Linked DNA regions of Metabacillus sp. KUDC1714. The protein of the gene in region 1 interacts with the protein of each later gene in a pairwise test. Links are inferred from orthologs where the notes say so. Each region holds a gene or a part of one and is shown on either strand. Other genes may lie near its edges.

The links.
Region 2: the proteins of hflK (region 1) and ftsH interact in binary tests that used the Escherichia coli proteins (3 or more experiments, as listed by UniProt). The link is inferred for Metabacillus sp. KUDC1714 from one-to-one orthologs.

What each region holds. Positions count from the first base shown.
Region 1 is NZ_CP055263.1:426,873-435,788, forward strand. What follows is about bases 3,228-6,219. They hold hflK (FtsH protease activity modulator HflK), read right to left. Parts: upstream 5,223-6,219; coding sequence 4,233-5,222; downstream 3,228-4,232. Other genes in these bases: hflC (protease modulator HflC), read right to left, coding at 3,314-4,243; pnpS (two-component system histidine kinase PnpS), read right to left, coding at 5,518-6,219. Outside these bases: mutM (DNA-formamidopyrimidine glycosylase), read right to left, coding at 1-298; polA (DNA polymerase I), read right to left, coding at 371-3,001; more of pnpS, read right to left, coding at 6,220-7,293; HUW50_RS02160 (response regulator transcription factor), read right to left, coding at 7,286-8,005; HUW50_RS02165 (MaoC/PaaZ C-terminal domain-containing protein), read right to left, coding at 8,276-8,752.
Region 2 is NZ_CP055263.1:2,038,565-2,042,435, reverse strand. Bases 416-3,411 are described here. They hold ftsH (ATP-dependent zinc metalloprotease FtsH), read right to left. Parts: upstream 2,886-3,411; coding sequence 945-2,885; downstream 416-944. Other genes in these bases: hpt (hypoxanthine phosphoribosyltransferase), read right to left, coding at 2,994-3,411; HUW50_RS09605 (type III pantothenate kinase), read right to left, coding at 416-835. Also shown: more of HUW50_RS09605, read right to left, coding at 41-415; more of hpt, read right to left, coding at 3,412-3,530; tRNA lysidine(34) synthetase TilS, read right to left, coding at 3,552-3,871. UniProt on the Escherichia coli protein: Acts as a processive, ATP-dependent zinc metallopeptidase for both cytoplasmic and membrane proteins. Plays a role in the quality control of integral membrane proteins.

The DNA.
Region 1 (8,916 bases):
AGGAAAAAATAACATGTGTATGCTTATCATACTCTTCTTCTGGATTATACAATCCATATCGACCTTCCATTCGTAAATGTGAAACTAGAACATAATCGTCAAGGATAAATTTCAAAAATTTCCCTCTACGGTTTACATCTTGTATTGTTTGCCCAACTAAGGCATCCTGAAATTGTTCACTTTCTTCAGGTTTTTTAATTATTTTAGGCCAATGAATTGTTACCTTTTGTATCTTTTTTCCTTGTACTAGCTGAAGCAATGTACGGCGTACTGTTTCAACCTCTGGTAGCTCTGGCATTCCATCACTTCCTTTTTATTCGGTTTAACGGTAACTCTTAAGTGAGCTTCAAAACAGGCCACTTGATGGGGTTTATTTCGCGTCATACCAAGAAGCACCATAAGAGTAATCCACCTTTAATGGAACGTTTAACTCTACAGCATTTTCCATGACTTCAGGAACAATTTTTTCAAGAATTGAAATTTCTTCTTTTGGTGCCTCAAAAATTAGTTCATCGTGTACTTGTAATAATAATTTCGCTTGAACATTTTCCTGTTTTAATCGATCAGCCATATCGATCATTGCCTTCTTAATAATATCTGCAGCACTTCCCTGAATTGGAGTATTCATTGCTGTTCGTTCTGCAAAGCTACGTAAATTAAAGTTACGGCTTGTGATTTCTGGAATATATCTTCTTCTATGTAGAAGTGTTTTCACATACCCTTTTTCCCGCGCATCAGCGACAATGTCATCCATATATTCTTGAACACCGACAAAAGTCTCCAAATAACGTTTAATAAATTCTCCTGCTTCCTTACGAGTGATTCCTAGGTTTTGTGAAAGTCCGTAATCACTTATTCCGTAGACAATACCAAAATTAACCGCCTTTGCTTGTCTTCTCATATTCGATGTAACATCTTCTTTTGCAACATGAAAAACATCCATTGCCGTTTTCGTGTGAATATCTAAATCATTACGGAATGCTTCTACTAAGTTTTTATCATTTGCAATATGAGCTAAGACCCTTAATTCAATTTGCGAGTAGTCAGCTGCAAACATGACCCAATCATTTTTTGATGGAACAAATGCTTGGCGAATTTTCCTACCTTCCTCAAGTCTAATCGGGATGTTTTGTAGATTTGGATCAATTGAACTAAGTCGTCCGGTTGTTGTTAAAACTTGATTAAAACGGGTATGGATTTTATGTGTGTCTTCATGTACAACCTTTAATAATCCTTCAATATAGGTTGATTGTAATTTTCCGAGCTGACGATAATGAAGAATTCCTCTTACAATTTCATGCTTTTCTTCAAGCTTTTCCAATACGTCTGCAGAGGTTGAAAAACCTGTCTTCGTTTTTTTTATCACTGGTAAACCTAATTTTTCGAATAATATTACTCCTAGTTGTTTCGGTGAATTAATATTGAACTCTTCTCCAGCATGCTCATATATATTCTCCTCAAGCGATTTTAATTGTTCTGCTAAATTCTTACCCATATCTTTTAAGCGATCAACATCAACTTTCACACCTGTTGCTTCCATTTCAGCAAGAATGACCGAAAGTGGTAGCTCTAAATCATAAAATAATGATGTTTGATCATTTTTCTCCAGTTGATTCACTAGCTTTTCTTTTAAAGCGAATATCGCTTGTCCTTTTCGAACAATATGATCACTAAGCTTTTCTTCATCAGGGATTGCTCGCTTCGCTCCCTTACCGTACACTAACTCATCTGATTGAACAATTGATAAACCATTTGTTCTCGCAACACTTGCAACATCATCGAAGTCTTGTGAAGGATTTAATAAATAAGCGGCGATAAGTACATCAAAGTCGACCCCTTTTAAAGTGATCCCTTTCCAGCTAAGCGCAACACTTGTTTTCTTTCCATCATAAACAATCTTTTGTTTCGTTTCATCAGCAGCCCATTTTTTAAATTGCTCTGATGCTAACGCAACTTCAACAGGGATGTAATATTGACCATTCTCATTAGTTATAGAGAATCCGATAATATCTGCGTTATGATAGCTTTCTTCAAGAACCTCTACATATAACGCTGCTTCGTCAGTCAATAGTTCACTTGTAAGTTCAGAGACTTTTTCAAAGCTAATGTCTTCAACAACCACTTCTTCTTGAACGACTTCTTCACCAAGCTTTTCTAATAATGTGTTAAATCCTAGCTCTTTAAAGATATCTGTAACCTTTTTTATATCAAAGCCTTCATAATGAACATCATCAACTGAAATTGTTATTGGTGCATTGCAATCAATTGTGGCAAGCTTTTTACTCATTAGCGCCTGATCACGGTTTTCCTCTAATTTTTCTTTTAGTTTTTTACCACTCACTTGATCAATAGAATCTAACACATTCTCTAAAGTTTGAAATTCTTTCAAAAGCTTAATGGCAGTTTTCTCGCCTACCCCTGGTACTCCTGGGATATTATCTGACGCATCCCCCATTAAACCCTTCATATCAATAATTTGTTCTGGTGTTAAGCCGTATTTTTCATTAACAAAATCAGGTGTGTAGGAATCTACATCTGTTATTCCTTTTCGAGTGATATCAACAGTAATTTTATCTGTCACTAGCTGTGTTAAATCTTTATCACCTGAGATGACCTTGACTTCATAGCCGTCCTTTTCAGCCTGTTTAGAAAGCGTACCAATAATATCATCTGCTTCATAATTTTCAAGCTCATAGCGTGATACCTGATAAGCATCAAGAAGCTCTCTTATAAAAGGAAATTGCTCTGATAATTCAGGTGGAGTTTTTTGGCGTCCCCCTTTATACTCCTGGAACGTTTCATGTCTAAATGTTGTCTTTCCTGCATCAAATGCAACAATCATATGTGATGGATTTTCATCTTCTAATATTTTCATTAAAATCATTGTAAAACCATAAATCGCATTCGTATGTACACCTTTATCATTATTCAATAATGGAAGCGCAAAAAATGCTCGATAGGCAATACTATTTCCATCAATTAAAACGATCTTTTTAGTCACTATTTCTTCCTCCTACATCTATTAATAGCACCTATCTTTAGCTCATAGCCTAACGAACAAGCTTTTGTTTTAGCCTTTTGGTAATCTAGACCTTATAGGTGCATACGATCTTAACGTTTATCGCTGTAACAGCCCATGCAAACAAAGTTGGCCTAGACCAATGGATCTCGGAACTAGACACTAAACGAAGTCAAAATTCAAAAAAAAGAACCATAAGTTCCTTCTCTATTCTATCACGACTACAAATAGAAAGGAAAACTCTGGTTCTTTGATTTTATAGGTTATATCTTCAAAAGCCGCGATTGTAAACTCCTAGCGTTCCCCTTTAAGTAGACTTGCATATGGAGAATCAAATGGAATAATTATAACCGTTTCTTCATCAATCGTTTGCTTATATGATTGTAATGTTCGATACAGTTCATAAAATTCAGGATCCTTTGAATAAGCTGTATTATACATTTTAGCTGCTTCCTTCTCACCTTCACTTCGAATAACCTCTGCATCTCCTTTAGCCTTTGCTAGCATCTCTTTTACTTCTCTATCTGTCTCAGCAATAATTCTATTTTTTTCGGCATCACCTTTAGATAAATAACCTTGTGCAGTTGATTCCCGTTCAGAAATCATTCGCGTAAAAACAGATTGTTCATTTTCTGCTGGTAAATCTGTCCGTTTCATGCGGACATCAGTTACGACGATACCGTAATCGTCTTTTTCTAATAAATCATTTACGATATTTGTAACCTTGTCGTTTAAGCTTCCTCGAGAGGATTTCTCATCATTGATAATTTCATCATAATTTAATTGACCGAGTTCAGAGCGCACAGTTGAAAAAACAAACTCCGCCATTCTTGTCTCAGCACTTACCATGGTTCGTGCATTTGTGATCATTTTTTTTGGATCTTCAATTCTCCAAACTGTGTAGTTATCAATAATTAGCCTTTTTTTATCTTTTGTATTAATTTCTGCCTCTTGAACATTGTATGTCATTTGATAATTTGGCAGAGTTGTTACAGATTGAATAAAAGGGATTTTATAATTTAGTCCAGGTTCTTCAATTATTCTAACGACTTCGCCAAATTGGCGGACAACTTTGTATTCGTTTTCTTTTACAATAAACAAGTTTGTTAAGACAAGTACTAGTAATAGGATCGTAATAAGTAAAATGATACCTCCACGAAGGTAGCCTTTGAATGAAAATGCAGGCTTTTTCTCCTCCATATTCACTACATTATCATTGTCCATTTGTTTCACTCCCTTCCCCTTCATTGCCTTCTTGTTCTACTGGTGCTACAGGCTTGGTTGTAGCATCCTTAATCGGTAAATACTTCATTGTATTACCGTTATCCTCCATAATATAAATCTCTGCATTTGGTAGCACTTGATCGATCGTTTCTAATACTAAACGCTTTTGTGTAATGTCTTTTGCATTTTTATACTCATTATAAATGGCATTAAACTGGGCTACATCGCCACGTGCTACTTCCATACGCGCAGCTTTGTCTCCTTGGGCAGCAGACATAATCGCATCCTTCTCCCCTTGTGCTTCCTCCGTACGTTTGTTTCTGTATTTATTTGCTTCATTTTTTCTTGTGTTCATCGTTTCACGGGCATCTGTAACATTTGTGAATGCTTTTCTAACCTCTTCATTTGGAAGATCCACATCCTGTAATTTAACCGCTAAAATAGAGATTCCAATATCATATTCTCCAATTAGAGTTGATAATAATTCTTGTACTTGCTTTTCAATTTCAACTTTACCTGAAGTTAATGCATCATCAATTGTCGAACTTCCTATAATACTTCTTAAACTTGCGGAAGTTGCATCTTCTAACATTTCCGTTGGATTTTCTGCATTAAATAAGTATTTACCAGGATCTATAATCTTCCACTGGACTACCATATCCGCTAAAACAATATTCTCATCACCTGTAATCATTTTTGTTTCTTTAGGAAAATCCTTAACATCTCCATCTTCTGATTCCTCGTATCCAAACTGTAAGCTAAATGTTTCCTTGGAAAGAACCTCTACGGATTGAATTGGCCACGGGTATTTAAAATGTAGTCCTGGTTCACTAACACCTTCCTCAACCTCTCCAAGAGTAATCATGACAGCTTGTTCTGACTCATCAACAGTGTACCAAGATGTAAAAGCAACAATCGCCAAAATTGAAATTAAAAAGGAAAAACCGATAATGGTAAAAACTCTTTTCATGCTTAACATCTAATCCCCTACCTCCTTTTGAACTCAACAAGATCATTTGTAAATGTAAAATTTTTGATCTACCTTTAATACGGTTTTGTTACGAAAAGGTTTCATAGTTATTTCTCTTTTATTCGCAACCGTATTCAGGAAAACAAAAAAAGGGACGAGAGCGTTATGCTCTCGTCCAAAAGATTGGCTCCTTGGATGAAGGGGTTTTCACTTAGTATCATATCAACTTTTTATTAAGATAGAATAAATTAGATGTAAATTAATTGTAAAGTATGTCGAAATTACTAAAATTTCTTTATCTTTTTTATGTAATATGGCCATCTTGATACTTTTTATTTAACTTTACAGTAAAAGATGTCCCTTCTCCTAGTTTACTCGAAACACTTATTTGCCCCTTGTGCGCTTCAACTAAATGTTTTACAATTGCCAATCCAAGTCCAGTTCCCCCAGAATTTCTACTTCTTGCTCGATCAACTCGATAAAACCGTTCAAAAATCCTTGGAATTTCTTCAGTCTTAATACCAATTCCAGTATCAGACACAACGATAAGTAGATACTGTTCATGCTTTTCTACGGTTACTTGAACAGATCCACCCTTAGGAGTATAGGTTAATGCATTGTTAATTAAATTTATGAAAATCTGCTTTAAGCGATATAAGTCACCTTCTATTAATAACAACCCGTCTGGGATAGCTAGTGATAACTCTACTTCTTTTTCTATTGATTTACCTTGAAGGATGACACCAATATCCTCTAAAAGCTCTTTTACATCACACGGCTGTATAGACAATTGAAATCCTTGCTGTTCAATTTTAGATAGATCAAGCAGATCTTGAATTAATGACTGAAGACGATCACTTTCCTTAAGAATGATCGATAAAAAATACTCTGCTGTCTGTTTGTCATTTAGGGCTCCATCTAAAAGAGTTTCACTAAACCCTTTTATTGAAGTTATCGGTGTTTTTAATTCATGGGATACATTTGCTACAAAATCTTTTCTCATTTGCTCTAGCTTTTTTAGTTCAGTAATATCATGAAATACAAGGACAATACCCTTCCATTCATCATTTGTGCCGATAATCGGTGCACCATAAACCTCAAAATGTCTTCGTTCTATTTTCAGCGGTAAGTGCAGCTGCTTCCTTACCTTTACCTCTGTCATAAAAATTTCTTCAACAAGTTCAATAATCTCTTTATGTGTAAAAGCATCATAATATAACTGGTATAGAAATTCAGCAGAGTCTACCTCAAAAAGCTCCTTATAAGCTCGATTCACTAAATTAATATAGCCCCGTCCATCAATAAGGATTAAACCACTTCCCATATTTTCAATTAATGTTTGGAGGCGGTCCTGCTGCATTTCCTGTGCTCTAGTCATATCTTGGAGATTTCTCGCTAGTATATTAATAGATTGACTAAGCATTCCACTTTCATCTATATGCTCTTCATATGTTCGAGCCTTATAATTTCCTTTCGCAAGCTCCATCGCTACTTTGGTGGCTGATTCAATAGGACGTGTATATCGAGATGTTATCCTAATTCCTATAAAAACCATAATAATAAAAGCCAAACTTAAACTAACAATTAGTACCATCCAAGTTTGTTGGTTTACCTTTTTTACTTGTTCAATTGATGAGTTGACAAGAACAATACCTTTATATGAATCACCTTCACTAATAGGGAGCCCGTAATATGCTAATTGTTCCTTTTGATCAATAAAAAAGTAACCATCTGACTTATTTTTCATAATTGGAAGTACGTCTTCTACCATATGGTCATGATTATGCTTTTTTGATATTTCACCTTCATCATAAATAATCTGATCTTCTGCATTTAAAACAGTAATATGTGTTTTAAAGGAGCTACTTAGTTCAAAAACAAGATCTGACGACTCCTCAGCAGTTAACCCTCTCTCAAATAATAATGTTTTCATTAATTTTGTTTCTCTTTGCATAATATCCTTATAAGAATTGATATAATAACTATTAAAAATTTGTCCAAGTAATAACCCTAATCCAACAAGGACTGTTATTACTAAAGTAATTAACGCAAAAAGTAATCGTGAACGAAACCTATTCATTCACTTTTGGCTCCTCGAGCTTATATCCTAATCCCCTAATTGTTTTAATATATAAAGGTTTTTTTGTGTTTCTTTCAATTTTTTCACGCAAATGACTTATATGAACATCTACTATTCTTGTATCACCTGCAAAATCATAATTCCAAACTGCACTAAGTAGCTGATCACGTGTAAGGACACGCCCTTTATGTTTAGCTAAATAAACAAGCAACTCAAATTCCTTAGGTGTTAAGTCTAAACGTTCCTTTCCATAATACGCTTCATAATGTTCAGGTAATACTTTCAAATCACCGATCATTACCTGCTCTGATTCATCAGATTCCTTAATTTCAACTTCTGTATGTGATTGTGTTCTTCTGAGAATTGCCTTTACCCTTGCTACTACCTCTCTTGGACTAAATGGCTTTGTCATATAATCGTCAGCCCCTAGTTCAAGTCCTAGTACTTTATCAAATTCATCATCTTTTGCAGTTAACATCAAAATAGGTACCATGATCTTTCTTTGACGAAGCTGCTTACACACTTCGATACCATCCATTTTAGGTAGCATCAGGTCAAGAACAAGTAAATCTGGCTCTTCATTTAAACAACTGTGCAATCCCTCTTCCCCATCCATTGCCGTTATCACACTATAACCTGCTTGTTCTAGATTATACTTTAACAATGTTGAAATCGATTGCTCGTCATCTACTACTAATATCTTCTTACTCATATAAGCCTCCAAGGATTGTATTTCCCTTCAATTGAACCAATTTTTTATTTTATTCATTATAAATGAATTTTCTCTATTGTTTCTATTCTAGCGAATAGTAGTGAAAAAGGGCAACTATTGCTTTATTAAATGTTCAAACTGCTCCTGAAAATGTATTTATTACCCTTAGACTCCCTTCTATTATACCTCATTAGAATATAAATTCTGATAATCAAAAAAAACTGACTCAAATTGAGTCAGTTTTTTTAACTATCGTTAAAATGGTGATGATTAAAAATTATCTAAAGCTTTCCCTTCAATAGGTGTCAGTTTACTAGGTGGACAAACAGTAATCCTTCCTTCTAAGACAACCTCTTCTTCGGCATTAACTGCATGGACTTCCACGACAATTTTATTTTCTGAAACAAATATCTCACTAACTTCAAATAGGAATTGTACGATACTATAATGATAAAGTGGCTTAAGGAAGGTTATATCTTGCTTAACAATGTGACTACCTGGACCTGGTAAATATTTAGAAACTGCAGAAGTAATAATCCCTGTTAGCATTAAACTAGGAACGAGCGGTTTTTCATATGGAGTTTGTGATGCATAATCATGCTGTATATAGAGCGGATTGGCGTCATTTGTTAATCCAAGATAAAGCAATAGATCTTTATCTTCAATTTTTTCAGTTAATGATAATTTTTCTCCAACTGTAATCTCATTAATAAGCCTACCTAGCTTTCTCTTTTTACCAAGGAGCATCTTTGCACCACCTTCATTTATTTGAAGAAGAATATAAGAAAAGCTCAGGGCGCCTTGAATAGACCCGACAGGCATAAGACGCTCAGGAATAGAAGACGTTCTTTGTCTTCAATTCCTGAGTGGCTGTTGGCCTAAGAGGGGCTAGGCGCTGGAGCTAGACACCA
Region 2 (3,871 bases), 1.6 Mb from region 1 along the record:
AATTTCTACTCATAACAGTAGTACTAAGCAGAGCCAAATTTTATAAACTGTGCTCTGTTCCCAATTCCTTTAATGTGTTTCGTTCATAAATTAACTGTAAACCTCTTAGTGTTAAAAATGGGTCAACAATATCAATACAATCTGATTCCCTCGCGATTAATGATGCAAGACCACCTGTTGCAATAACTTTTGGCACTTCCTTTGATTGATCTTTAATTCTTTTAACAATTCCCTCTACTTGTCCAACATATCCATATAAAATTCCAGCTTGCATCGCACTCACAGTATTCTTACCAATAATGTTATTCGGTCTCGTAATTTCTATTCTTGGTAGTTTGGCAGCTCTAGAATAGAGGGCTTCAGTAGAGATATTAATACCAGGCGCAATCGCCCCACCCATATATTGCTTATGTTCATTGATGTAACAATATGTAGTAGCTGTACCAAAATCAACAATAATTAGTGGACTGCCATAATCTTGTATACCAGCAACAGCATTCACGATACGATCGGCTCCAACTTCACGAGGATTTTCGTATTTAATATTCAAGCCTGTCTTTATTCCCGGACCTACAACTAATGGTTTAACATCAAAGTACTTCATGCACATTCTTTCAAGCGCAAACATAATTGGCGGTACAACAGAAGAAATGATAATCCCTTCTATTTGTTTAAAGGGAAGACCTTCGTGTTCAAATAACCCCTTTATTACCATACCAAACTCATCTTCCGTTTTATTACGGCTTGTTTCTATTCTCCAATGATGCTTTAAAACATCCTGATCATATACCCCTAATACAGTATTAGTATTTCCTACATCCAATACAAGAATCATTAGTATCACCACTTTATAATATTTCTTTTTACTAGTTTACATATTCCTTTTCATTTTATCAAAAAAAAGACCGATGACATATTAGTTTGCCATCGATCTTTCATCTTTATTATGATTTTTCAGAAGGATTATCTTCATCTTTTTTTGTTTGAATATTTACTTTAACATCATCAGATTTTGCATCCTTATTTTCACTATCGTTCACGATTACCGGACGATCAGGAAGCTTCCCATGCTCAACAAGACTTGCTATTTGAGCTGCATCAAGGGTTTCAATTTCTAATAATGTTTGTGCCACCAACTCTAACTTTTCACGATTTTCAGTTAAAATTTGGCGAGCACGCTCATAACTTTCTTTAATAAAGCGTTGAATTTCCATATCAATTTCATGAGCAATTGCATCACTATAGTTTTGCTCATTATGAAGGTCACGTCCTAAAAATACTTGACCTCCTTGTGCTTGACCGAATTGCAACGGACCAAGCTTTTCACTCATACCGTATTCAGTAACCATTTTCCTTGCTATACCTGTTGCTCTTTGGAAGTCATTATGTGCCCCAGTACTAACTTCTCCGAAGACAATTTCTTCTGCAACACGACCACCAAGCAAACCAGTAATTTTATCTAAAAGCTCTGGTTTTGTCATAAAGTATCGATCTTCTTTTGGGAGCATGACAGCATATCCACCAGCTTGACCACGAGGAACAATTGTAACTTTATGTACCATGTCAGCTTCATCAAGCACGACCCCAATAATGGTATGTCCTGCTTCATGATAAGCAACGATATTTCGCTCTTTCTTAGAAATAACACGGCTCTTTTTAGCTGGACCTGCAATAACGCGGTCTGTTGCTTCATCAAGGTCTGTATTATCAATTTTCTTTTTATCTCGTCTGGCAGCAACTAGAGCTGCTTCATTTAAAAGATTTTCTAAATCAGCACCTGAGAAACCTGGAGTACGAGCAGCAATTGCCTTTAAATCGACAGATTCATCAAGTGGTTTATTACGAGAATGTACTTTTAGGACAGCTTCACGGCCTGTAACATCTGGTCGGTCAACAGTAATTTGACGGTCAAAACGTCCAGGACGTAATAATGCTGGGTCAAGAATATCTGGTCTATTAGTTGCTGCAACAATGATAATACCTTCGTTTGCACCAAAACCATCCATTTCAACAAGTAACTGATTTAGTGTTTGTTCACGCTCATCGTGACCTCCACCTAATCCTGCACCACGTTGACGTCCAACGGCATCAATTTCATCAATGAAAATGATACATGGGGCATTCTTTTTCGCATTCTCAAATAAATCACGAACACGGGATGCACCGACACCGACAAACATTTCAACGAAATCAGACCCACTGATTGAGAAGAATGGCACTCCTGCTTCACCGGCAACAGCTCTTGCAAGTAAGGTTTTACCAGTACCTGGAGGTCCAACTAAAAGGACACCCTTTGGAATTCTTGCACCTAACTCTGCAAATTTACGAGGATCTTTTAAGAATTCGACTACCTCAACAAGCTCTTGCTTTTCTTCATCTGCACCAGCTACATCTTTAAACCTAACCTTCTTCTTTTCTTCGCTGTATAACTTAGCTTTACTTTTACCAAAATTCATTACACGACTACCGCCGCCTTGAGCTTGATTAAGCAAGAAGAAGAATAAAATAAAGATAATAATGAATGGGATAATGGATGTGAAAAAAGTAACCCATCCACTTGTTTCCTCAGCAGGAGCAACATCAAGTTCTTTGACGTTATTTGCCTCAGCTGCTTTGTCAACTCGATCTAGCCCTTGTTCTGTTGGTATATATGTTAAAAAGGTTTCGTCTTCGTCATAGCCCTTCATTTTACCTCTAACTTCAAATACACCACGAACCGGCTGTACCGTCATCTCTGTTACATTCCCATTATTTAAGTCAGAAATGAAAGTATTATACGTTATTTGTTCCGTTTTAGGATTAGCACCAGTAAAGAAGCTTACAACCCCAATAATGACTAGAAATATTAATAAATAAAATATGGTATTACGGAAGATCCGATTCATTCCTTACCTCCTCCCACAGTAGACACGACTATATTAAATAGTATCATAGAAAATCATGGTAACACAACAATTTAGACTACAATGAACCTGTGTTTCAATTAATTGATATTATTGATAAATTTCAGGCTTTAAAACTCCGATATAAGGAAGATTTCGATATTTCTCAATATAATCAAGTCCATAGCCAACAACAAATGCGTCTGGAACAGCAAACCCTACATAATCAGCCTCAATATCCGCTTTTCTACCAGTTGGTTTATCAAGCAAAGTCACAATTTTAATTGATTTTGCTTTGCGATAGCGAAACAACTTAACTAAATAGCTTAAAGTTAAACCACTATCAATAATATCTTCAATAATTAAGATATCTCTTCCTTCAACAGAAGTATCTAAATCCTTAATGATCTTTACTTCTCCGGATGATACCGTGGATGTGCCATAGCTTGAAACATCCATAAAGTCCATTTCCAAATATGTATCAATATTCTTTAAAAGATCACCCATAAAAGGCATTGCGCCCTTTAGTACACCTATAGCAAGTGGAAAGCGATCATTATACTCTTCAGTTAGGGCCTTTCCTAACTCCTTCACCTTAGCTTGAATTTGTTCTTCAGTTACTAAAATTTCTTCAATATCTTGTCTCATAAAAGTGTGCCCCCTAGAAGATCATAGCTCCTTATAATGTAATACTACGTATTCATCCACGCTTCCATTTTCAGCTTCAAAAATTGATTTTTTTAAGCCTGGTAACCAAAGGATGTTCCCATCTCCATCTTCTACTATCGGCCATGAATATCGGCTTTGTAATGGTACTTTCTCATCAATAAATATATCTTTTACCTTTTTCCGACCGTTCATGCCCTTCAATTTGATTTTATCTCCCTGTTCTCTTGTTCGAACAATAAGCGGTCCAACTAACGTTTTGGGATTTAAAAGGAATGATTTATTTCCTATAGACTCAATAGAATCATTCTTTATTAATTCAC